Linked DNA regions of Adhaeribacter radiodurans. The protein of the gene in region 1 interacts with the protein of each later gene in a pairwise test. Links are inferred from orthologs where the notes say so. Each region holds a gene or a part of one and is shown on either strand. Other genes may lie near its edges. The genes, in order: dnaA and dnaB.

The links.
Region 2: the proteins of dnaA (region 1) and dnaB interact in binary tests that used the Escherichia coli proteins (3 or more experiments, as listed by UniProt). The link is inferred for Adhaeribacter radiodurans from one-to-one orthologs.

Annotation. Positions count from the first base shown.
Region 1 is NZ_CP055153.1:3,176,510-3,193,093, reverse strand. What follows is about bases 7,870-10,841. They hold dnaA (chromosomal replication initiator protein DnaA), read left to right. Parts: upstream 7,870-8,629; coding sequence 8,630-10,054; downstream 10,055-10,841. Other genes in these bases: HUW48_RS12870 (TonB-dependent receptor), read left to right, coding at 10,733-10,841; HUW48_RS12875 (RrF2 family transcriptional regulator), read left to right, coding at 10,077-10,505; HUW48_RS12885 (bifunctional metallophosphatase/5'-nucleotidase), read left to right, coding at 7,870-8,525. In the rest of the region: scpA (methylmalonyl-CoA mutase), read right to left, coding at 1-380; HUW48_RS12915 (methylmalonyl-CoA mutase family protein), read right to left, coding at 410-2,260; HUW48_RS12910 (SH3 domain-containing protein), read left to right, coding at 2,758-3,033; HUW48_RS12905 (hypothetical protein), read right to left, coding at 4,087-4,530; HUW48_RS12900 (hypothetical protein), read right to left, coding at 4,575-4,832; HUW48_RS27285 (hypothetical protein), read left to right, coding at 5,355-5,477; HUW48_RS12895 (DUF72 domain-containing protein), read left to right, coding at 5,634-6,371; HUW48_RS12890 (5'-nucleotidase C-terminal domain-containing protein), read left to right, coding at 6,567-7,325; more of HUW48_RS12885, read left to right, coding at 7,593-7,869; more of HUW48_RS12870, read left to right, coding at 10,842-13,597; HUW48_RS12865 (hypothetical protein), read left to right, coding at 13,810-14,397; HUW48_RS12860 (peroxiredoxin), read left to right, coding at 14,583-15,218; HUW48_RS12855 (sulfite exporter TauE/SafE family protein), read left to right, coding at 15,741-16,584. UniProt on the Escherichia coli protein: Plays an essential in the initiation and regulation of chromosomal replication. Binds in an ATP-dependent fashion to the origin of replication (oriC) to initiate formation of the DNA replication initiation complex once per cell cycle.
Region 2 is NZ_CP055153.1:4,396,898-4,413,388, reverse strand. What follows is about bases 7,942-10,820. They hold dnaB (replicative DNA helicase), read left to right. Parts: upstream 7,942-8,536; coding sequence 8,537-10,105; downstream 10,106-10,820. Other genes in these bases: HUW48_RS17575 (SusC/RagA family TonB-linked outer membrane protein), read left to right, coding at 10,426-10,820; HUW48_RS17585 (UDP-N-acetylmuramate--L-alanine ligase), read right to left, coding at 7,942-8,338. Also shown: HUW48_RS17615 (vWA domain-containing protein), read right to left, coding at 1-1,064; bcp (thioredoxin-dependent thiol peroxidase), read right to left, coding at 1,494-1,946; HUW48_RS17605 (M23 family metallopeptidase), read right to left, coding at 2,094-3,992; HUW48_RS17600 (fumarylacetoacetate hydrolase family protein), read right to left, coding at 3,979-4,590; HUW48_RS17595 (M48 family metallopeptidase), read left to right, coding at 4,883-5,674; HUW48_RS17590 (exonuclease domain-containing protein), read right to left, coding at 6,133-6,912; more of HUW48_RS17585, read right to left, coding at 6,965-7,941; more of HUW48_RS17575, read left to right, coding at 10,821-13,398; HUW48_RS17570 (RagB/SusD family nutrient uptake outer membrane protein), read left to right, coding at 13,417-14,883; HUW48_RS17565 (glucoamylase family protein), read left to right, coding at 14,972-16,491. UniProt on the Escherichia coli protein: The main replicative DNA helicase, it participates in initiation and elongation during chromosome replication. Travels ahead of the DNA replisome, separating dsDNA into templates for DNA synthesis.

The DNA.
Region 1 (16,584 bases):
TTACCTACATCGCCCTCTACTCGGGGGTGGTCGGAATCGTAACCCCGATGCGTGGCTAAATCAAAAGCCACCGATAATCCTTTCTGACCACCGGCCAGGTTCCGGCGGTAAAATGCATTGCTTTCTTCGGCAGTAGAAAAACCCGCGTATTGCCGGATAGTCCAGGGATTGCGCACGTACATGGTAGAGTAGGGGCCCCGCAAGTACGGCGGAATGCCGGCCGTAAAACCTAAATGATCCAGTTCCTGAATATCAGTCGCCGAATAGAAATGCTTTAACGGAATTTGTTCTGCCGTTTTCCAGGTAGTTGGCTCCGGCTGGCTGGTAGAATTTTTAACAACAGTTTTATCTAAAGAAATTTTCGAAAAATCAGGCTTCACGGTCAGGCTTTGTAATGGAAAGAATTTAATTAACTATCAATAGTTTGTTCTTTTTGCAAGTGTTCCTGAATGCGAGCTACAATTGTAGTGGTATCGCATCCTTGAAAAAGAAATTCGTCGAAACCTTGTTCTTTTAATTCGGCCTTCATGTGGTGAGGATTCGCCGCCAGAATAATAGCTGGTTTATTTTTGTGGCTTTTAAGGGCCGGGCCAATTTGTTGGGCAAAAGATTGATATTCTTTAGTAGAAGACGATAAAACAATTACTTCTCCGGAAACCAAAGGTAAGGCTTGAGCCGCTTCTGTTACCGAATTAAAATGCTGGATCTCGGTAGTAAACCCAGCGCAGCCAAAGAATTCTTTAGCAAAAGAAGCATTCAGGTGCCGTTGAATAGCATCGCCCACAGAAGCTATTACTACTTTGGGCTTTTGCCGCCGTTTCAGGTAATGTAGTTCTACCGCAAACCGCATTACTTCTAAGGAGTAAGCCGCGCGGGTAGTATCAAAATAATTGCTTTGAATAAGCTTTTCCGGATCGTAGTCAAATTTTTCTTTGGGGTTGATAAATTTATTCGTGCCAACCAGAATATCCTCCCCGGAAGCAACTTTTTTAAATTTTTGCTGGGCTACTTCATTTAAAGAGTTTTTAATATAATTGTTTTGCCAATTAGCCACAAAGCCACCTGTTTTTTCGAGATCCTGAAATATTTGCCAGGCCGACTCAGCGAGTTGACTAGTTAATGTTTCGAGATAATAAGAACCGGCAGCCGGGTCAATAATCTGGTGTAAATACGCTTCTTCTTTTAACAGCAGCGAGATATTACGAGCAATCCGTTCCGAAAACTCGTTTTCAGGACGGATGGTGTTATCAAAAGAACAAACGGCTAAACTGTCGCAACCGCCTAGTACAGCTGCCATGGCTTCGGTGGTGGTGCGTAATAAATTAATGTGCGGGTCGAAAGTAGTTTGATGCCACCGGGAAGTTTGGCTGTGTACCCGGAGAGCAGCCGCTGCTTCCAAATCCAGACCGTAGGATTTTATAATGGTAGCCCAAAGCAAACGAATTGCCCGTAGTTTAGCCATTTCAAAAAAATAGTTGGTGCCAACAGCCAATTGAAAATGCATGTTACGGGCAACTAATTCCGCAGGAATTCCCCGATTGGTAAGTTCATCTAAACAGGCAACGGCAGCACTAATGGTATAAGCTATTTCCTGCACTACTGTTCCGCCTTTAAAGGCAAAGCCCGCCCCATTTATCGAGAGTAATTTATAAGAAGTATTGTCCTGGTATACCTTCAGCAAAGCAGCTAACTCATCGTAGTAAGACCGGGTATAAAAAGTATGGGCTTCGGATAGGTTAAAATAAATAAAACCGCGTAGTACTGAAGTTGAAATGTGTAGCTCTTGAAGGACGTTATAAAAAGTTTTTAGGAAATCAGTTGGTTTTTGGCTTACCGTAAAACTGATAGAAAAACGGTTGTAATCTATATGTTGCAGTAAATAATTAAAATCAAGAATTACTTTATCCTGAAGAATAAAATGCAAACCATCGGCGCCTTGTTCTACTGCTTTGGCTCCTTTATCTACGGCTGAACAAAAATTGTGACTAACTGTAATAACGGCAATATTTTCCCAATTATTATTCGCTGTTTTATGGCCGCGGACAAAAGGATACTGAACAGGAATAGCTTCGGTTAATGGCTGATCAGCTAAGTCTTCTGAGTGGTAGCATGGTTGTATGGTTATACCCTCCGGCGAATGCCAGGTTAAACTTTCCGGATCTTCTCCTTTTAAATCTTTACGAACTTTGTTTGCCCATTCCGAACCAGAAATCTTTTTAAACTCGGGAAACAAAGAAAGGCGCTTTAATGAATCTGGCATACAATACGGTTTTATTTAGCAGACAAATTTAGGCTATAATTTAAATAAACTGCCATTTAAAATGTGTACGCCATTTTTAGCAAAACGGATTAATATTAGCCTATTCCGATTCACCTGTCCGCTTTTTTTATCTGCCCAATTTACTATTTAGAATAATCTGTTTCACAAAATAAATATGGGTTACTTTACGGAAGAAGAGCAGGGTAAAACCGAAACGGCTATTACTTATAAATGTCCTTGGGTTTATTTTGTTTAGTATTCCGCTGATAATAATTGAATGTTATTGTTATGTGCCTTTTGGTGTGTATTATAAATGGACAATCCAAAAAATAAAATGTTCAATAACGAACAGCTAGTAACCCGACACTTTTCAAAAAGTGCTCCTTAAGGTTCCTTTTCAGGTTTTTAGCATAATGGCACACCCATTGTAACTTCTGTTACCGAAGTTCTTTGGCACGCTGCCAGTTACTGTCAATCCATCTAAAACCTATAAAATTATGAAAAAGCTAATTCTTTCACTCGTGTTATTTCTGCAGTTCGGTTTAGTAATGGCCCGCGACAATTTTCCATTAATTGGAGTAAAAGTTCGCAGTGAAAACGTTAAAATGTACCAGCAGGCAGGTACAACTACTCCCGTCATTCAAACTATTGCTACCACCGACCGGGTAGAACTAATTTGCAAATGGAATAATCAGTGGGCGCAGGTAAAAGTAAACCATAAAATAGGTTACGTTTTATTTACAGAGTTAATGTTCCAGAAACCAGAACCGTAACCATCTGCCTCACAACTTTATACGGCTAGCATTTACTAAAACCGCAACCAAAATGGATGGTATTTAAAATGGTAACATAACAATTTACCTTTTTAGGTACCGTTCATTTTAATTTAGTAAATCAAGTAAATTCTTTATTTAAATGTCTCTAACTTATTTAAGTGAAAAGCAGCTTTTAAAAGAAGATTCTGAAGAAATGATAAGTAGTGATTATTGGAATTCTTGTAAATTATACCAAATTGTATCAAAAAGCTTTCCTAGATTTTGCTTTCTAGTAAGGGTTTTCTTTGGAGGCTTTCCAAGTCTCTAGGCTGCGGTGCTATCTAACTTTCTACTTTCAAGATTGCCTCCTGGCCGGCGGGCCCCGTTTGGCTCTTCCTCACTCGCTAGTCTTCCTTTCCTCGCTCCGCTGCGGAACGCTTCCAGCACCAGAACCCTAGCAGGTGCTCCACAGCCAAACTGCTGTCTTTATTCTTAGTTACTGTTTTTACTTTTTTTAGTATTATTTGATTGTATTAAACTGGCTTTTTCAGGATTTGCGGAGAGGGAAAGCAGAACAGGAAGTTTAATTCCGTTAATACTTGTCATTAGTAGCAGCTATAAAAATCATTTTTCTTCTCCTGAATGATACAAGTTAATTATACAAGAGGTGAAGAAAAGCAACAGCAACTAGCAACTAACACCAGTTTGGCTATAGAGGGCCTTTTAGCGTTCCGGTGCTGCAGAGCAGCATGGCGCAACGCAGTGAGCCAATGTTCGCTAAACCGCCCGAAAGAGCCAAACGAGGGCCGCCGGCCACGAGGCAAACTTGTTACTTGTCAAATAAGTTAGCACCGCACCCTGGAGACTTGAAAAGGCTCCAAAGAATAACATCAAAGTCCGTTAAAGTAACTAATTCTTACTATTTGGTATAACATCTCAAAAAATTAATTTACTAAACATGCTTTCGAGATTGGAGTAAAAAGGAGTTACTATTCCAATACTTATATACGAAAAGCCAAACATCTACTATCTTGATATTTGTGTCTATTTACTTAGCAAAATGTAAATATTTTATTTTTCCAGTTCAATTGTAAAAATTGACTTAGTAGCTGTTTTTTGAGCGCCGCCTTCAAAATAAACAACATTAAAGTTCTCTTGTTGCCAGGTCATTTTAGTATCAGTAAGGTTTGTTACTTCAAAAATAGAATTTAAACCAGAGGCAATTAAGTTGATGTACTTTTTACCGTTTTGCTCGTTCAGGGTGTATGTGGCATATTGAGCAATGGTACCCCCATTATTGGTGATAATATTTTTATTTTGGATAATGTATTTAAAATTATTAGTAGTACTTTCTTCGTAGACTTTATTATTGGCGGCGTCAAAGTACTCGGTTTTATCAGAGGTTACGTTCCAGACGCCTTGTACTAACTCATCAAAAGTTTTAGGTTTTTCTTCGTCTTTTTTACAACCCAAAGCAAATAAACAGAACAAACAAAAATAAGATAGCCATTTCATAAGTAGTAATTTTCTAAAATAATGCCGTTGGTTCTTCAATCAGGTTAATGGCAAGAGGCTTCTCCCAGTTCGGTACCGTAGGCGTAACTTTTACCATATTTTGTATCCGCCGCATCTAAAATTACTACACCGCCCAGATAAACATTTTCCGAATTTGCCAAATCACAATAATACATTGCCATTTCGGTTTTGTCTTCTCCATCGTTTGCTACGATAATAGCCAAATAGCCTTGCTCCGTGTAAATTGCCCGTACTATAGCCGGGTTATTTTTAATAGTATTTAAAAAAGCCTTTATGCTCATTTTATGGGTATTTTCAGTAAGCGATCTGGTCCGGTTTCTTAAATGCACGCGAGCATAGTAGGTTCCAATATTAGCAACAATCACCAAGAGCAGGATGCCTAGCCAAAGTTTAACCGATCTTTTTTTATTATAAAGAATCCCGATTAAAAAGATAATTAAGGTTATAACAATATTTAAGAACATATGCTTTTTAACTCTCTCAAATTTATAGCAATATAGAGGAATTAAATAATCTAATACCTTCTGGCAAAGCAGATGAAAGGCCGATAGAGCTGGTAAACTTAAATAGTATACCATCAAAATGCCTTCTGATTTTTAAGTAACTATAGAGCTAATATAACTTAAGTGCTACCTATATTAAATTTAAAATGTTTGATGATTGTGATATGATTACAGTTAGAGTTAGAGATTACCATATTCACGTTACATTCTGAAAACGCTATACGTAACAGAACGCCAAATTGTGCTTACTTAAATACGCAATGCGTTAGCTTAATAGATTTTAATAACGTAGTTCACCACGTGCTGGATACAGATAATGGTGCAGTTATGGGCTACTCTTTCTGGACTGTTTATAAAACTCGGGGTTATCCTGATAAAATTCATGCTATTAATCTGAAAGATTATGCTAAAAACATGGACTAACTAGAAATAAGCATCTCGTATTCTCTTTATTTATATATTTTAATTGATTTTAATTTAATGAGATAAAAATTAAAAAATGCAGCTACATGCTGCGTTTTTTATTTTACCATTATCGTATTGTTGTATTTATTGTATTTTAACTAAGATATACGAATAATGGATAAATTACATATTGGCACCTCTGGCTGGAGTTATCGTTGGAAAGGTTTGTTTTATCCCGAAGATCTTCCATCCGCTGACTACTTACCTTATTTCTCCCAGCATTTTAACTGCACCGAAATAAACAGTAGTTTTTATCATTTCACCATGGAAAAAACCATTCAGAAATGGTTGGACCAAACACCTTCTGACTTTAAGTTTTGTGCCAAACTGAACCAGGAAATTACCCATAAACGTAAATTCGAGAACGCCGAGGAGCCCTTAATTAAATTTATGAGCCGGTACGTTCTTATGGGAGAGCGCCTGGGAGTTATTTTAATTCAGATTGCCGGCAGTTTTCGCTACGACCGGCCAACAGCCGAGAGTTTTTACCGTTTACTTCGGCAGCACTATCCCGAGGTTAAGTTTGCATTAGAAGCGCGGCACGCGTCTTGGTTTTCGGAAGAATCCCTGGATTTACTACGTGATTATGAGATTACCTTTGTCATTGCCAGTGCCGGCAAGCGTTTCCCTAGCTTAGAAACTACTACTACCGAAACTGTTTACCTGCGTTTGCACGGCGACGAGCGTTTGTATTCATCCTTATATTCCGACGAAAAACTGGAACGTTATGCTTATATGATCAATGATTGGCTGCTGGATGATAAAGAAGTTTGGGTATTTTTTAACAATACTATAATGGGTAGTGCTATTACAAATGCCAAAACCTTACAGACGCTTCTCGCTAATTTGTAAACTATTTGATGGTTAGTTGTAGATTAATTTTAAATGGAATGAATGGTAATTTAAGGCCGATAACAGAATAAACTTGAATATTTAAAGAGGTATGATCCAGGTAATATAGATATTTTCAAATAAGTTTTACGCTTGTTTGATTTGTTTTAGGAAAAGCTATTATGTATATTCACTAATCACCTTCACCCATTATCCATGAAGAGTTTCCGCTGGCGGCTTTATTGGCGAGACCTTATTTTTACTTTTTTACTTTTTTCTTGTCAACGAACCTGGCAGCCAAGTCAGCAATTACGGCCCGAAGCGAAGTTGCCGGTAAATGCAGCAGTAGCGGCAGACATGGCTACCGAATCAATGATAGTACCTTATCGCCAGAAAGTAGAGCAGCACATGCAGGAGGTAATTGGTACGGCTCCTGTGGAATTAAAAAGTAATTTTGTGGAGTCGTCGCTGGGTAATTTTGTGGCAGATTTACAGCGCAGTCAGGCGGCCACTTTATTGGGAAAACCCGTGGATATGGGACTCATGACTAAAGGTGGCTTACGCTATATTATTCCGCAAGGAAAAATTACCATTGGCGATGTATTTGAATTAATGCCTTTTGAAAATGAACTTTTGGTACTAACTCTTTCAGGTTCTACCGTCGAAAAGCTTTTTCAGTTTGGCGCGAAAACAAAAATTTTATCGGTATCAAATGCCTCTTTTACTTTACAAAACGGACAAGCAACTAATATTCTAATTGGTGGTCAACCTTTAGATACGCAAAAGATCTACACCCTGGCTATTTCGGATTACCTGGCTAATGGAGGAGATAATTTAAGTTTTTTGAAAGAAGCCATTAAAACGGAGAAAGCGGGTATTTTACTGCGCGAAGCCATTATTCAGCACATTCAGCAACTAACGGCTCAAGGAAAACCGGTAGAAGCTCACGTAGAAGGCCGGGTGAAAGTGATGTAGTTAGAAGGTTAGAAAGTTGATAGGTTTTAAAGTTGGAAGGTTGAAAAATTAATTTTTAAAATTATTTGATTATCGCTAGTCTTAGTGGAGTAAGACGAGTGATGAATGAACAAAAGTCAGCCTCTAAGCTGACGAAACAGATTACCAAAAAAAGTAAGTTGCTGGACCGGATTTACTTAACGATAAATCAAAATATTAAATAGTACATATTCAACCGTTGAACAACGAACAACTAATAACGAGGAACTACTTTATAACGTCCGAATAATGAATAGACGTGATTTTTTGAAAAGAACTGCGGTTGGAGTGGCGGCAACTGGTTTCATGGCTTTGCCTGAAGATATTTGGGCTGCCTCAACCGTGCGGTTAACCATTCTGCATACTAACGACATGCATTCGCGCATTGATCCCTTTCCGAACGATGGGCGAACGAATGGTGGTTTAGGTGGTATGGCCCGGCGGGCTACTTTAATCAGCCAAATCCGGCAGCAGGAACCCAGTGTATTATTACTCGACTCCGGCGATATTTTTCAGGGCACCCCTTTTTTTAACTTTTTTGGCGGCGAGCTGGAGTATAAGTTAATGACGCAAATGCGCTATGATGCGGCTACCTTTGGTAACCACGATTTCGACAATGGATTAGCGGGTTTGCAACGGCAATTACCAAATGCTGGATTTCCTTTTTTATCGGCTAATTACGATTTCAGTAAAACTATTTTGAAGGATTGTTTTCAGCCCTATAAAGTTTTTGAAAAGCAAGGCATTAAAGTAGGCATTTTTGGTTTGGGTATTGAACTGGCCGGTTTAGTAGATAAGAAAAACTATGAGGCTACGGTTTACCTGGACCCGGTACAACGAGCTGCCGATATGGTGAAACAACTCCGCGAAAACGAAAAATGTAACCTGTTAATTTGTTTGTCGCACCTGGGTTATAAATACGAAAACGCGAAAATAGATGACCGGAAGCTGGCTCAGCAAGTACCCGGTATAGATTTAATATTGGGCGGCCATACGCATACCTTTATGGAAGCTCCCGAAAAAATAAATCACTCCAATGGCCACGAAACTATTATTAATCAGGTAGGTTGGGCCGGAATTAATTTAGGACGGATTGATTTTAATTTTAGTAAAAAAAACAAGCAAAAAATAAACGTTGCGGCTGTGGTGCTGCCGGTGGGGCAGCCTGTAATAAGTTCGTAAATAAATAATTTTTTGTTAAGTATTTTTTTTAGATTTTTGTAGCCCTCAAAAATTGTTGGGCCTCGGTAAATTGTAGGATAATAACTTAAGGAATAGTGACTTTCATGATCAAAGACTGTACGACAGTATGGAAGAACTGTCTGCAAGTAATAAAGGATAATATAGGTGAGCAAAGCTACAAAACGTGGTTTGTGCCTATTGTACCTTTGTTACTGAAAGATAATGTGCTGACCATACAAGTGCCGAGCCAGTTTTTTTACGAGTGGCTGGAAGAACACTATGTGGGCTTGTTAAAAAAAGTAATTTACCAGGAGTTAGGGAGCGAAGGCCGCCTGGAGTATTCCATTATTGTGGATCGGGGCAATGATTTTAACAAGCCACAAACGGTTAATATTCCTACGAAGAAAATACCAACCGCCATTACTAATTCGTATCAGCCGGAACAGCATTTCTTAAAGAACCCGTTCGATTCTAAAACCATTGATCGTAATTTTTTTAATTCTCAGCTGAACAGTTCTTACAATTTTGATAATTACATTGAAGGCGATTGCAACCGTCTGGCGCGTTCTGCCGGTTATGCCGTAGCTACCAAACCGGGTACTACTTCGTTTAATCCTTTAATGGTATACGGCGGTGTAGGTTTAGGCAAAACGCATTTGGTTCACGCCATTGGCAATCATATCAAAAGCACCTGGCCCGAAAAATTTGTGCTGTATGTTTCTTCCGAAAAATTTGTAAACCAGTTTATCGAGTCGTTAAAAACAAATACAGTTCAAGATTTTGCTAATTTTTACCTGCTCGTAGATATTCTAATAATTGATGATGTGCAGTTTTTGAGTGGCAAGGAAAAGACCCAGGAAATGTTTTTCCACATCTTTAACCACTTGCACCAATCCGGTAAACAAATTGTGATGACTTCGGACTGCGCACCGCCTAAGTTAAAAGGTTTAGAAGAACGATTATTATCGCGTTTTAAGTGGGGTTTAACCGCCGATTTACAAAGCCCTGATTTTGAAACCCGCATGGCTATTATCCAGAAGAAAATGCAGGCTGATGGAATTGATATTCCGAATAATGTAATTGAATACCTGGCTTATTCGGTAGATACCAATGTGCGGGAACTGGAAGGAGTACTTATTTCTTTAATTGCCCAATCATCGCTTAACCGGAAAGAAATTGATCTGGAACTGGCCAAAAACGCTTTAAAGCATATTATTGAAGACGTTGAAACTGAAGTAAACCTAGATTTTATTCAGAAAACGGTAGCCGAGTACTTTGATGTAACTTTAGATTCGCTAAAAGCAAAAACCCGGAAAAAGGAAATTGTTACGGCCAGGCAAGTAGCCATGTATTTTGCGAAAGAGTTTACGAGCCATTCGCTTAAATCAATTGGCTATCATTTTGGCGGTCGCGATCACAGTACTGTTATTCACTCGGTGCAAACAGTTTCAGATTTAGTTGATACGGATAAAAAATTTAAAGCTTCTATTCAAGAATTACAAAAGAAATTTAAAGTGAAAACCGGGTAAAATAGCCGGCTAAATAAAAAATATGCTTTCTAAAAAAGCGAAATACGCCCTTAAAGCCCTTTTATACCTCACCAAAAACGCCGATAAAGGCCTGATTTTAATTTCGGATATTTCGGAACGGGAACGTATTCCCCGGAAATTCCTGGAAGCCATTCTGGTTGATTTAAAAACCCAAGGCTTGTTACAAAGTACCCGCGGTAAAAACGGGGGGTACGCTTTAGTAAAAGATCCTGCCCAAATATCAGTAGGTAATGTAGTCCGTATGATTGATGGCCCGTTAGCACCAATACCTTGTGTTAGCCATTTGTATTACCGTAAGTGCGACGAGTGCGTGGACGAAATTACCTGCGAAATCCGGATTGTAATGAAAAAAGTGCGCGACGCTACTGCTAACATTCTGGATACTACCTATTTAACCGACCTGGAAAAAATAAATTCCTTAGTGGCTTAAAAAAATATTTGCCACTTTCAAAACTTCTTTCTTTATTTGTCTATTATTTCTGTAGACAATATATAAATAACTTTAAAGATGTATAAATGAATAATCAGGTTAATCTTATTTACTAATAACTAATAAATAAGCTTGATACTTTCTATTTATAATTTATAAAAGCTTGAAAATCTTTCTTCTAAAAGCAAAAAGCCAGCACCTAAAATTACTAATCCCTTTTTAATTCAATGAAAAAAATTTTATTACTCACTTATTCTTTTCTGTTAACATTTTTTACTGTTTATGGTCAGGAAAACAATATTATTGAGATTTCAGGTCAGGTAACAGACCAGGAAGCCAAAGGGCCTTTGCCGGGAGTGAGTGTGTACGTGAAAGGTACCGTAACCGGAACAGTAACCAACACTACCGGAGATTTTTCCTTACGTACCAGGTTAAGGTTTCCGTTTACTTTAATTTTTTCATCTATTGGTTTTCAGCAGCAAGAATATGAAGTTACCGGTGTGGGTTCTAAACTGAATGTAGCCATGGTAACACAAACAGTATTAGGGAAAGAAGTGGTAATTACAGCTTCCCGGGTTGAGGAAAGTATTTTAAAATCCCCGGTAGCCATTGAAAAGTTGGATATCCGTGCTATCAGAGAAACCCCGGCTCCCAGTTTTTATGACGCTTTAGAAAATGTGAAAGGGGTGCAAATGACTACCTCGAGCCTTACCTTTAAAGTGCCCAATACCCGCGGCTTTAACATTCCTAATAATTTCCGGTTTATGCAACTCGTTGATGGGGTAGATATGCAAGCTGCTACCTTGGGTGTACCCCTTGGTAATGCCATTGGCCCCACTGAATTGGATATTGCCAGTGTTGAGATTACTCCGGGAGCTGCTTCGGCGTTATACGGCATGAACGCAATTAACGGTATGGCTAACCTGATTACGAAGAGCCCCTTTTTACACCAAGGATTAAGCGTTTACCAAAAGACTGGCGTAAATCATGTTGATGGTATTGATCATGATCCCAGTGTTTTAACCGAAACCGCTATTCGGTATGCGAAAGCATTTAATAACAAATGGGCATTTAAAATTAACGGAAGCTACATGCGCGGAACGGATTGGCGCTCAAACTCAACCACTGATCAAAATCCTAATACTTTAAATACTGCTAATCCGGGCTTTCCGGAATTAGCTGGGGCCAATAACCCTGCTTACGATGCCTGGAATAAATACGGTGACGAAAATAACAATGCGGTTACTTTAAGTGGTGTTCAGTACCAGGGTAAAAACCAGACCTTTTTGGTAAGAAGAACGGGATACTGGGAAAAGGATGTTGTTAGTCCTATTGTAGATAACTTAAAGTTTGATGCGGCGCTGCATTACCGGTTAAATGATAATGCGGAGCTTTCGTACGGTTACCGCATTGGTAAAATGGATGGGGTTTTCCAAAGGGGTAATAAAATTCAGTTAGACAATGTACGGGTCCAGAATCATCGTTTAGAATTAAAAGGGACTAATTACTTCATTCGGGGTTATGCCTCTATCGAAAATACCGGCGATTCCTATAACGTGAAACCTATGGTAGATAACCTGGATATTACCGGGGGCGGCACGAACCAGGTTTGGGGAGGCAAATTTAAAACAGCTCTGCAAAACGAATTAAATAACGGAGTTGATTTAACAACAGCTATGCAAATTGCCCGGCAATCCGCTGACCAGGGTCGGACTGAGCCTGGAACTCCCGCCTTCGAGAGCTTGAAAAATACAATTCGGGGCATAAATAACTGGGATCATGGAGCGGTGATTCCGGGTGCACCCGCTACTGGTGGTGCCTGGTTAAAGCAAATGAGCCGCCTCTACCACGCCGATGCGCAATACGATTTTGGGGATAAAATCAAATTTGTAAACGTATTAGTGGGCTTAGATGCCCGGATTTACGAGATTATTCCGGATGGGAATAACTTCGTTGATTTCTCCCGGCCAATTGAGGAGAGAACTCTGCTCGGTGGCAATAATGTATATTATAAGAAAATAGGTGGTTTTGGTCAGGTAACGAAAACTTTATTCGATAACAAACTAAAACTTTTTGGTTCGTTGCGCCTGGATTACAATCCGGAATTTGATCCTAAGTTAAACCCCCGGTTAGCAGCCGTTTACACACTTTCGGAGCAGCATAACTTTAGGGCTTCGTTCCAGAATGGTTTCCGGTTTCCTTCTTTGTTTGAGGCCTTATCTTACGTAAACAATGGTAATGTACGCCGGGTAGGCGGGTTGTCTTACATAAACGAAGGTTTAGGTTACCTGGATAACTCGTATACGCTAACTTCGGTAAATACTTTTAATGCGGCTGTTAACAAAGACGTAACCGCCGGACTTACCTCTAACGATGCGGCTTTAAAAAATCGAAGCTTACTGGATGTTACCAACTTATCGGCCACCCAACCTGAACGGATTAATTCCTTTGAAGTAGGCTACAAAAGCTTACTACTGGAAAATAAATTAGTAGTGGACATTGACGCTTACACCAATGAATACAGTGGCTTTTTGGGCCAGGTGGAGGTAGCAGTACCAGCTTCGGATAAGGTAAGTACGGATGCTTCGGTAATAGATATGTTAGCGGCGAACCGTAACAAACAAACTCGTTACCGGGTGTATACCAACGCTAAAAACAAATACAATAATTACGGATCATCGTTGGGTATTACGTACAATTTTTATCAGAAATTTACTTTAGCTGGTAACGTAAACTATAATAACATTAAAACCAACGAAGAAAAAGATGTGTTTGTAACTGGGTTTAATACACCTAAGTTTATCACCAATTTATCTATCGGCAACCGGGAGGTAATTAAAAATACAGGTTTTAACATTGTCTGGAAATGGCAAGACTCTTTTTTATGGGAGAGTCCGTTAGCGAACGGATCGGTGCCCGCTTATCATACTTTTGATGCCCAGGTTACCCACCGGGTACCAAAGATGCATACAACCATAAAAGTTGGTGGTGCTAATATCTTTAATCAACGTTATATTCAATATGCGGCAGGTCCTACTATTGGCGGTCTATATTATGTAGCCTTAACAGTTGACGGATTATTAAATAAATAAGTATATTTACCAACAAATAATTTTGTATAACAAAATGAACGCTCACTGGTTATAATAACCAGTATAGAAAAATGAACAAAATGGATAAGTTTCTAAAAATTAATTTCCTTTGTTGTATGCGGGGTTGTTGTAGCTAGCGGCCATACCGAAGTAGAATTACGGTACTGGCGATATTAGTTAAGAATCATTGTTCTACTTTAAAAATTTTCCGCATGAAAGCAATTTCTTCTGTGTATTATAACACATCTTCTATCCCAAACAATTCTTTTTTTAAGTCTTCCATTGAAAACGAAAGTAACCTATTAGTTGCTCCTGAATCTGCACTTGCTCTACCGTTAACGTTAGCTAAACCTAAAATCACGGTCCTGGATAAAAGCCAGTTACAAGAACTTCATAAACTAATTAAATCTTTTCAGGCCCAGGTGCGAAACTCAGTAGCACTTATAAAGTGGTTGCACGCTAAAACCGGTAACAAAACAACAGCAGTTAGCTCTACTGGTCAGGAACCATTCACCTGGCAAAGTTCCTTTGGCGAGAGTCTTTCGTTCCGATTTTCGACTAATTCAGATGCCTTTACTTTATTTTCTGATACGCTTATGCGGAAAAGTTATTTTTTGCACCACCACGCGCAGGTAGATACATTCAATCAATTAATAAAGGTGCGGGTAGCCGTAAACCGATTGCCCGAGCTGGAGCAAGAATTAAGTATTGTCTTTGAAAATATAAAACCAATTAATTACCTCGAAACGCAGCTGCTACAAAAACAACAATTATATTTTTCGAAGCGGCAGGCGGGATAAATCCGATTCTAAACCAGGCTGCATATTGTTGGTCATTAAATAATTAAAACAAATTAATAATTTTTCAGGCACAGAAAGCCTAGGCTACCGAATTGTTTTTTAGTGCTTGTTATAATCAGAAGGCTTTTAGATTATTTAATAACTTTCTCTTAAAAACATGTTTAACTTAAATTAAATAAAATACTATGGCGTTACGACTGGGGGATATTGCCCCCGATTTTACAGCAGAAACCTCCGAAGGTGTTATTCACTTCCACGAATGGATGGGTAATGGTTGGGCAGTTTTATTTTCGCATCCTCGTGATTATACTCCCGTTTGCACTACCGAATTGGGTGCCGTAGCTCGACTTAAAGATGAATTTGATAAACGTAATACTAAAGTTATTGCTATTAGTGTAGATCCCATCGATTCGCATGCGGGCTGGATTAAGGATATTAATGAAACGCAAGATACCACCGTTAATTTTCCTTTAATTGGAGACCCTAATAAAGAAGTTGCCAATTTGTACGACATGATTCACCCAAATGCCAGCGATACGGCTACAGTGCGTTCGGTTTTTGTGATTGGTCCGGATAAAAAAATAAAATTAACCTTAACTTATCCGGCCTCCACCGGAAGAAACTTCGCCGAAATTTTACGGGTAATTGATTCGTTACAGCTTACTTCCAACTACAGCGTAGCTACACCCGCCAATTGGGAAAATGGTCAGGATTGCATTGTTGTGCCAGCTATTGCAACCGAGGATATCCCGGCTAAATTTCCGAAGGGCCACAAAGTAATTAAACCTTATTTGCGTACTACCCCCCAACCAAATTTATAATTTTTCCTATTAATGTAAATAAAAGTAGCGGTTCAGTTTATGACTCGCCGCTACTTTATTGCTATTTATTTAGAAAGCATAAACAGAAAAAAGGAAGGGCTTACTTGTAATTGCTTTTTATAAATTTTTATAAAGTTTAATAGAAGCATTTAAAACCTAAACAATAAGACTAAATAACACCTGATAGGTTGGGTAATAGTTCCCCTCCTAAGTTTAAGAGGAGTATGGGTGGTTGTTTTCCAATAAAGATGTTAAACCGAATATTTATTTTTACCCAGGAACTTAGGAGTTTTAACCATAGAATTTAAAAAAAAATTACATAACTTTCTGATAATTAAATTACTATACTATTTTATCCCCAATTAAACGCTATTAACCTGATTTTTTTTATTGAATAAGATAAATGGATGGTAGGTGTAAGGTTAAATGATGAAAGATGAGGTCGGATTGTGTATTTACAAATTTCATTCTCTCCTTCTATCACCAGTAAAGAATTGATATAGTATTTAGTAAATAAAATCTATGCTACCATCTAATAATACAAACCAAAGCGAACCTGAAGTAAATACAACCGTTATTGTACCGGTTGATTTAGAAACTCCGGCTAAGACTGGAAAACCAAGAAATATTTTATTTCACTTTGGTGTGGTAGGCATTGTACTAGCCACTATTTTAATTTTTATGGGCCAGGTTCCCGTACAAGATTCTGCTACGGTTTATGATTGGTTAGCACAAAATACTACTTCGGAGTTTTTTCTTTATATGTTGGGTGGCTTTATTGCGCAAATGGTAGATGGGGCTTTAGGTATGGCTTATGGGTTAACTTCCACTACTTTTCTTCTTACCTTGGGTATTTCTCCGGCGGCGGCAAGTGCCAGCGTGCATGCTTCCGAAGTTTTTACCAGTGGTGCTTCTGGTTTAATGCATTTAAAATTAAAAAATGTGAACCGTAAATTATTTGCTTCCCTTTTGATTCCAGGGGTAATTGGGGCGGGGTTAGGCGCCTATATACTTTCAGAGTTAGAAAGCTATAACTACATTATAAAACCCTTAGTGGCCAGTTATACTTTGGTATTAGGAGCTTTAATTATAATAAAAGCTTTTCGACCCAATCGGTCTAAATTAAAAGAAAAGTTAATTGCACCTTTGGCAGTTTTTGGCGGTTTTATGGACTCAGTTGGAGGGGGCGGTTGGGGTCCTATTGTTTCTTCTACTTTAATTGCCGGCGGACATTCTCCTCGTTTTACAATTGGCTCCGTTAATCTGGCAGAATTTTTTATTGCCTTAGCTAGTTCAATTACTTTTTTCACTATGATCGGTATTCATCATTGGCAAATTATTGCTGGTTTAATCTTAGGTGGCGTTA
Region 2 (16,491 bases), 1.2 Mb from region 1 along the record:
TACTTACCCGCTACTAATTTCTGACGGCTCCCGAAACGAAGAGCCACTAAAGTATTTTTAGAATTGTTTTCCCGCACAATGGCCTCGGTTACCCCAAACGGCGAAACAGCATCTTGCCGTAAAAATAAAGTGCCTTGCGGCGTTTTAGCCGAAAAAACGTTGTGCTCTCCGGCTTTTATGTCCAGATCTTTTAAAACTACGGGCGGCAGTGTATTAATAACTAAATCATAACTCAACAAGGCATCGATATCTAAAACATCGGTTTTACCAGCGGCCGAAAGATAGTGTACGTAATTGTATTCCGGCTCTTCGGTTACATTATTAATAAAAGTAAGATTTACGTTGGTTTCTACGGGTTTGCCTTGCTCGTCTTTTAACTCCACCGAAACGGTAGTTTTGCTCAGCGCCATTTTTACCACGTTATCGAGTACCTTCCGGAAAGAACTAATATCGGCGGCATTAAAATATTGTCCCATGCAAGCAAGTTCCGGTACAAATTGTTTCTCAATGCCAATTCCAATAACAAATGGTTTAAGAAAAATACGTTTCTTTTGCAGAGCTTTGGCTGTAGCGCAAGGATCGCCGCCGCAGGATTCCAGGCCATCGGTAATTAATATAAGAACGTTCCGGGAATTATTATCTACCGGAAAATCTTTAGCAGCTTGTTCTAAAGAATAAGTAATGGGCGTATTACCCCGCGGAACAATTTGCCGTAGCCGGGTTTTAATCTGTTCTTCGTTGCCTTCTTTAAAAGGAACTTCCAGGCGAGAGTCGGTGCAATTGTTTTTTTCTTTGTCAAACTGATGCCCGTAAACTCGTAAAGCCAATTCTAAATTTTGGTATTGTGCCAAGGAATCAACTAACCGGGAAAGTAAAATTTTGGCCACTTTCATGCGGTCGCTGCTTTCCCATTTGGCCAGCATACTTCCAGACCCATCGAGTAAAAACAAAATGCGGGTTTTCTTAACCGGCTCCGTTTTATTTGCGGTAGTTTGAGCGTAACTCATTCCATTTATAACCAGGAGCAAGCCTAGTACTACCCATATTTTACCTATTGTTTTCAATAAACCCAAAATTTAAATGGAACAGACGGTTATTGCTATATTTAATATAATGTATATAACCAGTTTGATACGAAAAAATTCCCAAACTCATTAATGTCTCTATATTAATTTAGAAACGAGTTTGGGAAATAGTTAGGTATGAAGCGTGATTGGGATCTTGTATGCGCGTAAGATTAATAATAAATAAAATTCTTGTGTAAAGTAAGAAGCTCCAAGTTTATGCGAATAAAAGTAATTTTAAATTATACGGGTAATCAGCAAAGCAAAGTCTCCTATTAATATAGAAGCTGTTTCGCCTTTTAGAAGTTTATTCATTATTTAGTAATTACCGCAACAATTATTCTGTTGCCAGCTACTATAATGTGGTGAAGACACCACCTTAGACAAAATTTTACTTTTTTATATATGCTAAACAGCTTTATAACCGGTTTAACTTTTTACTAATTGTGCTGCGTGATCTTTGGTATCTACCTTCGTGATAATATCCTGGATAATACCTTTTTCGTCGATAATAAAAGTATACCGCATGGTTCCCATGTATTTACGGCCATACATACTTTTTTCCTGCCAAACGCCATACGCTTCTACCATTTTTTTATCGGTATCAGAAAGTAAAGTAAAAGGTAGTTCAAACTTCTGAATAAACTTCTGGTGCGACTTTTCACTATCCACGCTTAAGCCAATTACTTCGTAACCTTTTAGCCGCAAATCATAATAATTGTCGCGCAGGTTGCAAGCTTGCGCCGTGCAGCCCGGAGTATCATCTTTCGGGTAAAAATAAATAACCAGTTTTCGGCCTTGGTAGTCTGATAATTTATGAACAATTCCATCCTGATCCGGAATAGCGAAATCCGGGGCTCTATCGCCAATTTGTAATGCCATATGGTAAGTAGTAGGTATTAAGTATTAAGTTATACGTTGTCTTAAATCAGTTTTGTTTTTTTTAAAGAAGTAAGTTTAATTTGAACAGCTACTTAAAAAGTAAATAAACTCTCGTAGTATATCTGATTTATTAAAAAGAGCATAGTGTTAAATGCGGGTAGTATATACGGTTTCGCGCCCCACGGCATCTTTTACCCATAACTTTAGCTCGCCCGATAACGGTACTTTTTTGTTTAACCTTTCGGAATAAAGCATAGCAGCTTTGTGTTCGTACTTAAGTAAAAGAAACTGGCCGTTTAATTCGGCGCGGTAAGAAGCTAAACCCGATAAATCGTCGCCTACTTTAAATCGAACCAGGGTAGGAGATTTAGAAAGTAATTTTACAGTGGGAGGCTTGAGGTCGTTCATTATTTTGTACTTGCCCAGGTTGCGGGTAGTAAAAGTAAACTGATCGTCTTTCCAGACTCCGTTAATAAAGGCGCGGCTATTGCCCCGGCCCAGCCACACGGCTCCCGCTGTAGTTTTATCCAGAATAGGTTCTTCGGGTTTAAAAGTTACTTTTAACGGCTGAAAAAGTGGGGTGTTAATATCATTAATAGACCAGACACCTGCCTCGTAACCAGACCAGAGGAATAGAGTGTCAAAAATTGTATTAGGATAAAATTGTAAAGTTACGTGGTTGTCGGCGTAAGAATAATCGGTGCCGGCTGGAATGGTTTGCCGGAAGAAAAACTTTTTAGTTTTACCGTTAAAAACAAGGGAGTCGGGTAGGCCGCCCCGCAAATCGTACAAATAAACGGAGTTGGATTGCACGGTATAGCTCGGTACCAGATCGTACCGTTTATTCCGGATAAAAAGATTTATGTTTTTGGGAATGCTTCCGGTGTCTACTGCCGCTATTTTAAGAACATCTTCGACTACTTCGTAATTAATCTGCTGTTTTTTTACTGAATTAGCAAAAGTATGGGTAGCTGCTGGCAAAGTGCCTTGAATAATGAATTGCAGGGTGGTGGTATTGTTGTAAGAATCTTTAAACTGCATGGTTACCGGGTAAGTAGCTCCTGGGTTAATTTTAAATTTCCCTTTATGAGCGCCGGTATTGTAAAGTGGTAAAGTATTGCCATCATCAATATAGCACTTCTGAAAGTTCTTACCGGTCATTTTCAGGTTTTCGTAATTTACGTGCCACGACACCATGCGCTGGTAATCAAAAGGAATATTATCGAGTAAATGAGTATAATGCGGTTTTCCGCCCACAAAAACGTTTACTTCCTGCACCCCGTTCTTATTCCAGGCTCCGGTATACCGGTCGAAAGCATTAAATTCTAACCCCAGCACGCCATTTGCCCGGATAGTATCTTTTAAAATGTAGGAATTAGGAGCATTTTTTATGGCCGGGAACTCTAGCCGGCCAAATAAATGATTCAGGCGGGCATCAATACTCAAGGTTTTAAAAGCAATGGCAATTACTTCGGGTGCCACATTATCCTGAATTTCTTTGAAGCCGTATTTTAGAGGATTTAGTAAATTATTTTTGGCGTCACGTACTTCAAAATGCAAGTGCGGCCCCATTGATCCGCCGGTATTGCCGGATTTAGCAATTATATCGCCTCTTTTAAAAACAAACTGGTCTTTTCCAGGGGTTAATTTTACGTCGAAAGATTGCTTGGCATACTGCATTTCCAGTACGTATTGTTCAATAGCCGGAGCAAAACTTTCGAGGTGGGCGTAAGTGGTGGTTAAGCCGTTCGGGTGAGCCAGGTACAGCATATACCCATACCCGTAGCTGGAAACCTCAATCTTGGAAATATACCCATCGGCGGCAGCATAAACTGGTAAACCGGTTACGCCATCGGTTTTAATATCAATACCCCCGTGAAAGTGATTGGGTCGGATTTCGCCCATGCTGCCCGATAAATAATTCTGGCGGCCCGGATGAATTGGAAATAAAAAATAACTATCGGCTTCTTCGGGATTTTGGGCGTTAACCCCCGGGAACAATACGCTGAAAAAAGCTACTAAAACGAAAAACTTACTTAATCTCAAAATCTAAAACTTTTTTATCTTCTATAAATCCTTCCAACCTATCGCCAATTTTTACGGGACCAACACCTTTAGGAGTACCGGTAAAAATAATATCGCCTTTTTTTAAGAGGATAAATCGCGAAATATAACTGATTATATTTTCGAACGGATGCAGCATCAGGCTAGTATTGCCTTGCTGTTTAATTTCCTGATTAAGGCGCAAAATAAAATTGATATTTTTTAAATCAGGATAATCTGTTAAAGGTAAAAATTCTGACACAGGAGCAGAGCCATTAAAACCTTTGGCTAAGTCCCAGGGCAAACCTTTGCTTTTAGCTTTAGATTGCAAATCGCGGGCAGTAAAATCTATCCCTAAACCAATGGCATCGAAATAATTGGCGGCAAATTTTGGTTGAATGTTTTTCCCTTCTTTGCTGATGCGCAAAATAATTTCTAACTCATGATGAATTTCTTGGGTAAAATCCGGATAGTAAAAAGGATCGTTATTTTTAATTAGGGCGGTATCAGGTTTTAAAAAAATAACCGGTTCGTCGGGTACTTCGTTTTGTAATTCGGCAATATGATCGGCGTAATTACGGCCAATGCAAAGTATTTTCATGCGGGAAGTAGTTTTATTCAAAAATAGCTGAATAATTTTTTTAGAAAAGTCTTACCAACAAAATTCAACAACAGTTTTTTAGAATTTTATACTTTCGTATTCATTTTCAAACCTTTAATAAAATAAAGGTAAGCTCACCAGGTTAAGCAGAAAAGAAGCCGGAACATTTCGGGCTTACCTAGCCGTATAAAGCCAACTGGCATGTAATATGCTCTTTAAAAAGCAGAGTTTTACTTTTACAGAGTAAGTGATTTTTAAAGAATTAAAGTTTTTCATTAAACCAGCTAATTTTATGTGGAAGAAAATATGTGTTTACAGTAGTTTTTTAATGGTAATGGGTTGCGCTACTGTGCCTATTACGGGTCGCCGGCAGCTTTCTTTGGTTCCTTCGGCCGAAATGCAGCAGATGAGTTACGCTTCTTACAAGCAGGTGCTAGATACGGCTAAGGTGGTAAGTAATAGCCAAAATACGGCTATGGTAAAGCGGGTAGGACAGCGTATTCAAAAGGCCGTAGAACAATACATGGCGCAGAACAATCTAAGCGACCAATTAGCTGGTTATGCCTGGGAATTTAATTTGATTGAAGATCCTCAGGTAAACGCCTGGTGTATGCCGGGTGGCAAAGTGGCCGTATATACGGGTATTATTCCCATTGTCCGCGACGAAACTGGTTTAGCGGTAGTAATGGGGCACGAAATTGCCCACGCTATTGCCAAACACGGCGATGAGCGCATGAGCCAGGGTTTACTGCAGCAATTAGGCGGTGCTACTTTACAAGCTGCCATGGGATCTAACCCTAGTTTAACGAATAACTTATTTTTAACCGCGTATGGTGCCGGTTCGCAATTAGGCTTGCTGGCTTATGGCCGCAAGCAAGAATCGGAAGCAGATGAGTTAGGACTTATTTTTATGGCAATGGCCGGTTACAACCCTCAGCAGGCAGTTCCATTTTGGGAAAGAATGGCCGCTGGTAAAGGTGGACAAGCTCCGCCCGAGTTTCTTTCTACTCACCCTTCCGACGAAACCCGGATTGCCGATATTCAAAAACACATTCCAGAAGCTTTAAAGTACTATAAAAAATAATTGAATCGTTCGATGAAAAATAAAAGCCTGGTTGCGTATAAACAATCAGGCTTTTTAATTTGAATTTTATGAAAAAGAAATTATTCTGGATTGCGGCTCTAACGCTGGCTTTAGTCCTTAAATCAGATAAAGCGAAATAGTTGCTAGTTGTTCGTTATTGGTTGTTAGATTAAGGAATTGGTGAATTGCTAAATTGTTAAAGAAAATATAGGACGAGAAACCTTTAGTTTTTAATTTTAAATTCTATCCAGCTATCGCGAGCGTCTTCGCTCGTGATGATTATTGTCAGGTCTTTGGTCGGTTGAAAATAGTTGCTGATATGATTTTAATGAAAGCTTTTTCGTACGCCCGGCCGGAGGCCCTCCCACATAGTAGCCACGATCGAAGACGCTCGCGCCACCAAGATTTTTTAAATTTTTAACCTTCCAACCTAACCTGCAACTTCCAACCTGCAACTTTCAACCTAACTTAAAACTACCTTTAAAACTGCGGAGTTTAATGCGGGTAAAAACTTTTTTGGTTTGCAAAGGAAAATCGCCTTTCATGAGCCAGTCGTAATAGTGCGGATCTTTGGCAAAAATTTCTTCGACGGGCACGTTTTTGTGTTTGCCAAAATTAAATACTTCCTGACCAGCAGGATTAAATAAAATTCTACCAGATAAGTCGGCCGTGTTCTGAAAAGTAAATTTGTGCAGCTTCTGCATGTCGTTGGCCACCGGAAATTCCTCTTTGCAATCGGGAGTGGTTACCGAAACGTTTTCGTATCTCTCTAATTGCGCTTTTAAAATATCGTAGGTAGCAACAGTATCGGCTTCGGCGCTGTGCGCATTTTCCAGAGGTTTGTTGCAGTAAAATTTATAAGCTGCCGTTAGGGTGCGCTGCTCCATTTGGTGAAAAATCCGGCAAACATCTACAATGGAGCGGTTGGTAATATCAAAATCAATATCCACCCGCAAAAATTCTTCGGCCAGTACCGGAATATCAAATTTTATTAAATTATAACCCGCTAAATCGCAGCCTTTTAAAAAAGCATCTACCTGGTGCGCTACTTTGGCAAAAGTGGGCGCATCTTTTATGTCTTCGTCGTAAATATTATGAATTAAACTGGTTTCGAGCGGAATAGGAATAGTGGGATTGATGCGCATGCTTTTGAGAATTTCTTCTCCCGATGGCATTACTTTCAACATGCAAATTTCTACTATCCGGTCGCGGCAAATATCTACGCCGGTAGTTTCCAGATCGAAAAAAACAATGGGTTTACGCAGGTTTAGTTTCATGTGCGCTTTATTTTTAGCAGATGCTGGTAGCCAGCGTTTGAACATCCATATTATCGTACGTGCCCGAACTCATCAACAATAAATTTTGATTTTTCCAACTTAAAGACTGAAGGTAATCAAATAGTTGCTGGCTATCGTTAAAAACCTGTATAGAATCATTGGCAAAAGCTTGTTTAATGTCTTCGGGTTGCAGGGCTGGCATGCGTTTGTGTTCCAGAGTTTTCGGGTTAAAGTAAACAATGGGCACATCGGCGTTACCAAAAGCACCTTTGTACTGCGGTAAAAAATCTTTGTTTAAACTGCTAAAGGTATGCAGTTCCAGACAAGCTACCAGGTTACGATCCGGAAACTGATTTTTTAAGGCTTCAGTAGTTGCTTTTACTTTAGACGGAGCGTGGGCAAAATCTTTATATATGCGGGTGTAATTATTACCGGCTAAAAACTCCAGCCGACGAGCCGCTCCTTTAAATGTTTTAAGAGCTTCGTAAAAAGCTTGCGGTTTAATGCCTAGTTGTTTACAAACTTCTTTCGCTGCCGAAATATTACGTAGGTTATGTTCCCCGAAAATCTGGATCGGTATATCGTCTTTCTTAGTTTTTAAATAGGTAATACCATTATACACCTGATGTTCGTGTGCCGAATAACCAATGTATTTTACTAAATCGTTGCGTGGAACGCAAACGTGCAATACTTGTTCATCGTCTTGGTTGTAGATGAGGGTACCGGCTTTTGGAGTCATTTCGGCAAATATGCGGAACTGTTCCCGGTAAATCTTAGGATCTGGAAATACGTTAATATGGTCCCAGCTAATACCACTAACCACGCCAATATGATGATGATACAAATGAAATTTAGGAACTCTTTGAATAGGAGAAGCTAAATACTCATCGCCTTCTATTATAAAAATAGGAGCCTCTTCGGTTAATTTTACCATGTTATCGAAGCCTTCCAACTGCGCACCTACGGCATAATCAAACAACCGATTATGGTATTGCAGAACGTGCAGAATAATGGAGGTAATAGAAGTTTTGCCGTGGCTGCCCCCAATTACAATACGCTGCTTATTTAAAGACTGCTGGTAAATAAATTCTGGAAAAGAATAAATTGGAATACCTAATTCCTGGGCACGTTGCAGTTCCGGATTATCGGCGCGAGCGTGCATACCCAGAATAACGGCATCCAGTTCCGGCGTAATTTTCTCGGGAAACCAACCCATTTCAGCGGGCAAAATACCGGCTGTTTTCAACCGGTCGAACGCCGGATTAAATATTTCGTCGTCGGAGCCACTAACTTGCAGGCCTTTCTGGTGCAGGGCCAGGGCTAGATTATGCATGATACTGCCGCCTACAGCAATAAGATGAATGCGTTGCAATTGAGTTGTTTGCATGTATTCCAGTGAGTAAGACAACAAATGTACAAATTTTTTTTAGTCACGTTAGCCTTAAAAATTTGCTTCTGCGGGTACATTTACTCAAGACCTACATCTAAAGTTTTTACCTGGTTCAGTACCAGCACCTAAGCTTCTGTGGACGAAAAGGTTTATAAATTGTTAATAAGCCAATCCAGAACTTTGTTAGATTTGTGTATGGAGGAGAGTAAAGTAAAGTTTTCCCGCGATGGTAAAAATGCCCGTTGGAATGGCAAGAGTTCGATTACTGCTGGATTAGGTAAAATACCACCTCAATCTTTGGATTTGGAGGAAGCTGTATTAGGGGCATTAATGCTCGAAAAAGATGCCCTAACAACCGTTATTGATATTTTAAAGCCACAAAGTTTTTATAAAGATGCGCACCAGAAAATTTTTAAAGCCATTCTGGCGCTTTTCGATAAATCCGAACCGATTGATATTTTAACGGTAACCCAGCAATTGCGCGAGGATGGGGAACTGGAATTTGTGGGCGGCCCTTACTACATCATGAACCTGACTACCCGCATCCATTCCGCGGCCAACGTTGAGTTCCACGCGCGTATTATTACTGAAAACTCCATTAAACGGGACCTGATTTCTATATCGAGCGAAGTAGAAAAACGGGCTTTTGAAGATACCACGGACGTATTTGATTTACTCGATTACGCCGAAAAGTCTTTGTTTGAAGTATCGGAAGCGAACATTCGCAAAAACTTTGACGATATGCGTTCTTTGATGCACAAAGCCATTAAAGAACTCGAAGAAAAGAAAAACCAGAAAGAAGGTTTAACCGGGGTGCCCAGTGGATTTACCGCTTTAGACCGGGTTACATCGGGTTGGCAACCTTCGGATTTAGTAATTTTAGCGGCTCGTCCGGCAATGGGTAAAACGGCGTTTGTAGTTTCGGCCATGCGTAACGCGGCTGTAGACTTTAATAAACCCGTGGCCATTTTTTCGTTGGAGATGTCGTCGCTGCAGTTGGTAAACCGTTTGATTTCGGCGGAGGCTGAATTGGAAAGTGAAAAAATTAAGAAGGGTAACCTGGCCGATTACGAATGGGCCCAGCTCAATCATAAAATTTCCAAATTATCGGAAGCCCCTATTTTTATTGACGATACGCCGGGTTTATCTATCCGGGAATTGCGCACCAAGTGCCGCCGGTTAAAAGCCCAGCACGATATTCAGATGATTATCATCGACTATTTGCAGCTGATGACGGGTAACGAAGGCAAAGGGGGCGGCGGTAACCGGGAACAGGAAATTGCTTCTATTTCGCGGGCTTTAAAAATGTTGGCCAAAGAACTAAGCGTGCCGGTAATTGCGCTGTCGCAGTTGAGCCGGGCGGTAGAAACCCGCGGTGGCGACAAAAAACCCCAACTATCTGACTTACGTGAATCCGGGTCTATTGAGCAGGACGCCGACATGGTAATTTTCTTGTACCGCCCTGAATATTATGGTATCACTGAAGACGAATTAGGGAACCCAACCCAAGGCGTAGGTGAAGTAATTATAGCCAAGCACCGGAATGGTTCACTGGCTACGGTACCGCTTAAATTTATTGGTAAGTTTACCAAGTTCGGCGACCTGGAAGGCGACTTTGGCGCTGATCCGTTTGGCGGCGGAGCGTTACCACCAAGTAATTTCGATGATCCGTTTGGTGGAGGCAACGCTGTACGTTTACCTAGCAAAATGAACGGCGACTCTTTACCTAAATCCAGCTTCGACACCGAGGAGCCGCCGTTTTAAGTTGTAGGTTGCTGGTTAGTAAATTAGAAAGTTGTAGAAGAATTCTTTAACCTGCTAGTGCGATTAAAACTATAAAGTAGTCAATATAAAATCTTATAAAAGCAAAAAGCCTCCTATAGGAGGCTTTTTGCTTTTATAAAGGTAGAGCTGTTCCATCTTCTAAACTGATTTAAAAATATTCAAAAAAAGTTCCTCGGAATCAATTTGTCCGGGTTTGCTATTTAGAGAATCTGTAAAAAAAGTAAGGTTTATAGATATCAAATTTACAAATGGGCGTATATAGATGGTATAATTTATCACTTCCATTTTATAGCAAAAATATGAAAAAACATTTTTTACTGTTATTGTGTCTGTTTAGTGTGCGTTTGCTGTACGCCCAGGATGCGGTGCCCATTACAGGTAGGGTTACCGATGCCAAAACCGGTGAAGCCTTAATTGCGGTAAGCGTACTTATTAAAGGCACTACAAATGGTGCCCAAACAGATGTTGAGGGCAATTTTACCGTAAATGCTCCCGCAAATGCCACTCTCGTTTTTAGCTACATTGGTTACCAGTCACAAGAAGTGCCGGTAAATAATCGCACTTCCATTAATGTTCAATTAGCTACCGATGCTACACAGTTAAACGAAGTAGTGGTAGTGGGTTATGGTACCCAGCAAAAGCGCGACGTAACCGGTTCTATTACCTCTGTTAAAGGCGACGAATTAGTAAAACAATCTTCCCAGAACCCGGTAAGTTCTATTCAGGGTAGAGTTGCCGGCGTGCAGATTACTAATACCGGTACTCCGGGTGCTTCGCCGCAGGTTCGGATACGGGGGGTTGGTTCCGCGCAAGGTGGGGTAGAGCCTTTGTATGTGGTAGACGGCACTTTTGTGCCGGATCTGAGTTTCTTGAACCCAGCCGATATTGAGTCGATGGAGGTTTTAAAAGATGCGTCCAGTGCTTCTATTTACGGGGTAAGGGCCGCGAATGGTGTTGTATTAGTTACTACCCGGAAAGGAAAAGCAGGAGCCCCCCGAATAAATTACAACGGTTTTGCGGGTATCCAAAAAGTTACTAACCGGTTAGAAATGGCCAATGCTCAGGAATACGCCACGTTAGTAAACGAGAAATTCGAAGCAATTGAAGAGCCCAGAAGACTTCCTTTAAATTCCCCCTCAACGGATTGGTACGACCAGGTTTTACGTACCGCTCAAATTCATAACCATCAGTTGAGTATGTCTGGCGGAACAGAACGGATTACTTATAATTTTAGTGGTAGCTACCTGAACCAACAAGGTATTGTAAAAAAGAACGATTTTGAACGGATAACCGCCCGCTTGCAGACCGATTTTAAAGTAACTAACAACATTAAGGTAGGTTATAATGCCATATTCTCTAACATTAAAACCGATACTATCCCATCGGGCGTTTTGTATCAGTCGTATGTTGCTCCTTCTATTTTACCGGTTAGAGAAGCAAATGGCCGCTACGGTGATCCGGCCAATATTAATTTAGGTAATTTTTCTAACCCGAAAGCCAGTTTAGATTGGTTTAACCAGGTAAATCGATCTCAAAGGTTAACTGGTAATGTTTTTGGCGAATTAACTTTTTTAAAAGATTTTACTTTTCGGACCAGTTTGGGTATCAATTATTTAGTAAGCGATTACCGGAATTACCGGTCGCGTGATTCTTTAACATCTATCCAATTTGCGGAAAGAAGCCTTTTAACTAAGGGCAATTACAAAGGCAACAGTTGGCTTTGGGAAAATACCTTAACGTATAATAAAGAGATTGGAGCAAACCGGTTTACCGTTTTATTAGGAATTTCATCGCAAAGAGATCGCTGGGAAGAAATTATAGGTACTATTAACGACGTACCTAATAATTCCGAAGCTTCTTATTATTTTGGATTAGGTGATCAGGAAACTGCCAGAATCCAGAATAATGGTGACTTGTATACTTTCGCTTCTTATTTCGGCCGGATTAATTATGCTTTTAAAGATAAATATTTAGTAACCACCAGCCTGCGCTACGATGGTTCTTCTAAATTTCCATCAGACAACCGGTTTGATATTTTTCCTTCCATTGGATTGGGCTGGATGGTAACCGAAGAGCCGTTTATGAAAAATCAAACGGCTATTAATAACCTGAAAGTGAGAGCTAGTTGGGGTAAATTAGGAAATAGTAATATTCCTTCTAATGTTTTTAACCAAACAGCTAATTTAGCTCCGGGTTATATAGCTTTCTTTGGGGGAATACCTTACACCGGCGGTAATTTTGATCAGGCCGTTCCACCTACCCTGCTGTGGGAAGTTGTAAAAGAAACCGATTTAGGTTTTGAAATGGTTACGCTCAATAACCGCTTAACAATAGAAGCAGATTGGTACGATAAAAGAACCGAAGATGCTATTTTCAGGGTGCCTTTTTTGAGTTCTTCCGGGTTAGGAGGTTCTATTAACGGAAACTTTGCCAGTTTTAAAAATACCGGGGTTGAATTTGCCGCTAATTGGAACACCGAAGCTACTTCCAACTTCCGCTATAACGTAGGCTTTAACGTAGCTTATAACCGAAACGAAGTTACTAATATAGATACTTTCATTCCCCAATACGGTGGTAGTGGCGGAGTTGCCGGTAATTTAACTACTATTTCCCGGTTAGGCGATCCCATTGGTTCTTTCTATGGGTTTGTGGTAGATGGTGTTTATCAGACCGAACAGGAAGTTACAGGTTCCGCTCAGCCCGCTGCTAAACCCGGCGATTTCAGATACCGCGATTTAAACAATGATAACGTAATTGATAACCGTGATAGAACCATTATCGGTAATCCTAACCCACGTTTTATTTACGGTATTAACTCGGGTTTTAATTTCTATAATTTCGATTTGCAATTAGATATTCAGGGCGTAGCCGGAGTAGAAATTTATAATGCCAATAAAGGAAACCGGTTTGGTAATGAGAATTATACCAAAGATTTCTTTGATAACCGCTGGCATGGAGCGGGTACCTCCAATTCCTATCCTTCGGCTGATTTAAGTGGCATTAATTTAGACCCGAATAGTTGGTACATAGAAAATGGAGATTACATCCGGATCCGGAATTTACAAGTTGGTTACACGCTGCCTACTACTCTTACCGGAAAATGGAAGATACAATCTATTCGATTTTATGCGAATGCCCAAAATCCAGTAACCCTCTTTAAGTATAACGGCTTTACCCCCGAAGTAGGTGGACCGCCAACCAATGCCGGGATAGATTTAAATGTTTATCCTCTTTCGGCAACATATAACTTCGGTGTCAACGTTAATTTTTAATCTAGCATTAATTTCCAAATGAAAAATATATTTTATAAAACAATATCTAGAATTCTGATTGGTTTTAGCATTCTGGCTTTGGGAGGATTATATTCCTGTAAAGAAGAATTCTTAGATGTAGACCCCCAGGGAAAGCCGGAAGAATCAGAATTTTTTGTTAATCAAGAGCAGGCTGTAATGGGAGTAAATTCCATTTATGCTCAACTACGGGCCTGGCCGGTTGCGGCCTTTGCTCACCTGGCGCTAACCACTATTGCCTCCGACGATGCGGAAAAAGGCAGTACGCCGGGGGATGCTTCCTTTATGAATGATTTTGATAATTTTACGTTTACTTCCACGCAATTTACTTTAAATGATTACTGGAGTGGGCAGTATGCGGGCATAAACCTGAGCAACCAGGTGCTCACCCGAGTACCAGCCATTACCATGGATGAAAGCCTAAAAGCTCGCTTGCTGGCCGAAGCTAAATTCCTCCGGGCTTATTATTATTTTAACTTAGTCCGGGCTTTTGGCGGGGTTCCGCTGGTAACTAAAATTCCGGAAACTCCAGAAGAATTAAACCCTGCCCGGGCAACGGCCGAAGAGGTATACGCCTTAATTATAAGCGACCTGACCGATGCCTCCAGCGTTCTGCCAGTTAGTTACGATGCCGCTAATGTGGGCCGGGCTACCAAAGGAGCCGCTTTAGGCATGCTGGCCAAAGTAAAAATGTATCAAAAAGCCTGGCCCGAAGTTTTAAGCCTTACCGAGCAGGTAATGGCTTTACCTTATTCTTTAACCCCAGATTATTATCAGATTTTCCGGTTTGCGGGCGAGAACAATGCCGAGTCTATATTTGAAGTTCAGGCCGAGGTAATACCCGGCAATTGCGATGCTTCTAACAGTCAATGGGCTGAAGTTCAGGGAGCACGGCCGCAGTTTGGTTGGGGCTTTAGTATTCCTACTACTGATTTAGACAATGCCTTTGAAGCTGGGGATGTGCGGAAAGATGCTACCATCCTGTACCGCGGGGAAGTAACACCGGAAGGTGATAAAATTAGTGAAACAGCCGATAACCCGCGTTACAACCAGAAAGCCTACGTGCCCGGATCAGTAGCTAAGGAATGTGGTTATGCCAAAGGCCAGAATATCCGGATTATGCGTTTGACCGAAGTATTGTTAATGCACGCTGAAGCCGCGAACGAACTAGGCCAAACGGACAAAGCTCTTAGCTCTTTAAACCGGGTACGCGAACGCGCCAAGTTAGACCCAATAACAATAACCGATCAAGCCCAACTAAGAAACATCATCTGGCACGAACGGCGGGTAGAGATGGCTTTGGAAAATGGAGATCGTTTCTTTGATTTAGTACGGCAAGGCCGGGCTGCTGAGGTATTTCAGGCACTAGGCAAAAACTTTACTCCCGGTAAAAACGAAGTTTATGCTATCCCACAAAATCAAATTGAATTAAGTGGCGGTACTCTTACCCAAAATCCGGGTTACTAGGGTTCTAAATTTTTAAAATTTAAAAAATCAGGAAGTCAATCTGTTTGGCTTCCTGATTTTTATTCTAATTCTTTTTTATCAGTAAAGAATGACTTACTCCCGACAGCCTTATTTGTACTTGTTGTTCATTATTACTTTAATTTCCTGTAAGGCAAAGGAAGAAGAAAATGTAACTCCTCCGGTAATTACCCCAGAGATAGCCCCCGTTACACCTGATAAAGAAATACTGGATGAAGTACAACAAGCTACCCTGCAATATTTTTGGGAATATGCGCATCCGGTATCGGCTATGGCTCGGGAACGTACCGGTTCCGGCGATTTAGTTACCAGCGGTGGCACCGGTTTTGGTATTTCGGCTCTAGTTGTTGGTGTAAACCGCGGTTGGATTAACCGCGCCGAAGCCGTGGACCGCCTAACCAAAATGTGCGAATTTTTAAAAAATGCGGACCGGTTTCATGGAGCTTGGAGTCATTGGCTGGATGGGAATACCGGTAAAGCCATTGCTTTTAGCCCAAATGATAACGGAGGCGATTTGGTAGAAACTTCTTTTTTAATAAACGGCTTGTTAACTGCCCGAACGTACTTTACTGGCGCAGATGCCAAAGAAACAGAACTACGCAATAAGATTACCCAATTGTGGGAAACCGTTGAATGGGATTGGTACGCTTCTCGGGGCGATAATCAATTATACTGGCATTGGAGTCCGGATTATAATTGGGAAATGAATATGGCCATCCGGGGCTGGAACGAATGTTTGATTACCTACATTCTGGCTTTAAGTTCTCCCACGCATGCTATGTCGCCGGCAGTTTACCAAAATACTTTTCAAGCATCTGGTTTTGTAAATGGGCAGCCCTTAGAAGGATATTTGCTTCCTATAGGCCCTAGTTATGGTGGGCCTTTGTTTTTTGCCCATTATTCCTTTTTAGGATTAGACCCGCGCCAAATGCAGGATCAGTACACTTTTTACTGGGAACAAAATGTAAAACATACACTTATAAACCGGGCTTATTGTTTGTTTGCTGCTCCCAAAAATTACGGCTATCATGCTGGTTTATGGGGGCTAACGGCTTCTGATGATCCGGATGGGTACAAGGCGCATCAGCCGATGGATGATAATGGCACTGTTTCCCCAACGGCGGCAATTAGTTCTATGCCTTACACGCCTTATTATTCCATGCAGGTTTTGCGGCATTTATATACTACTTTAAATAAGCAGCTTTATGGCAGTTACGGCTTCTACGATGCTTACAACAAATCACGGGGTTGGGTCGCCAAAGATTATCTGGCCATCGATCAAGGGCCTATAGTGGTAATGATAGAAAATTACCGCAGCGGTTTACTTTGGAGTTTATTTCATCAAATACCTGAAGTACAAAATGGTTTAACAAAAGCCAACATAAAGCAACCAAATCCCGAAACCGGCTTTTATCTGGCTATTCCGGAAATCAGATCCGGTTTATATGACTTGTTAAAACATCCCGACCAGAATAAGTACCCGATAGATGTTTCGATAAAAGATGCTGGCGGTTTTACTTTAACTTTAGAAAAAGAAAATGGTTCGGTAACCGAAAATATCTGGCAAGAAGAACAAAAAGCTCCCGGTTT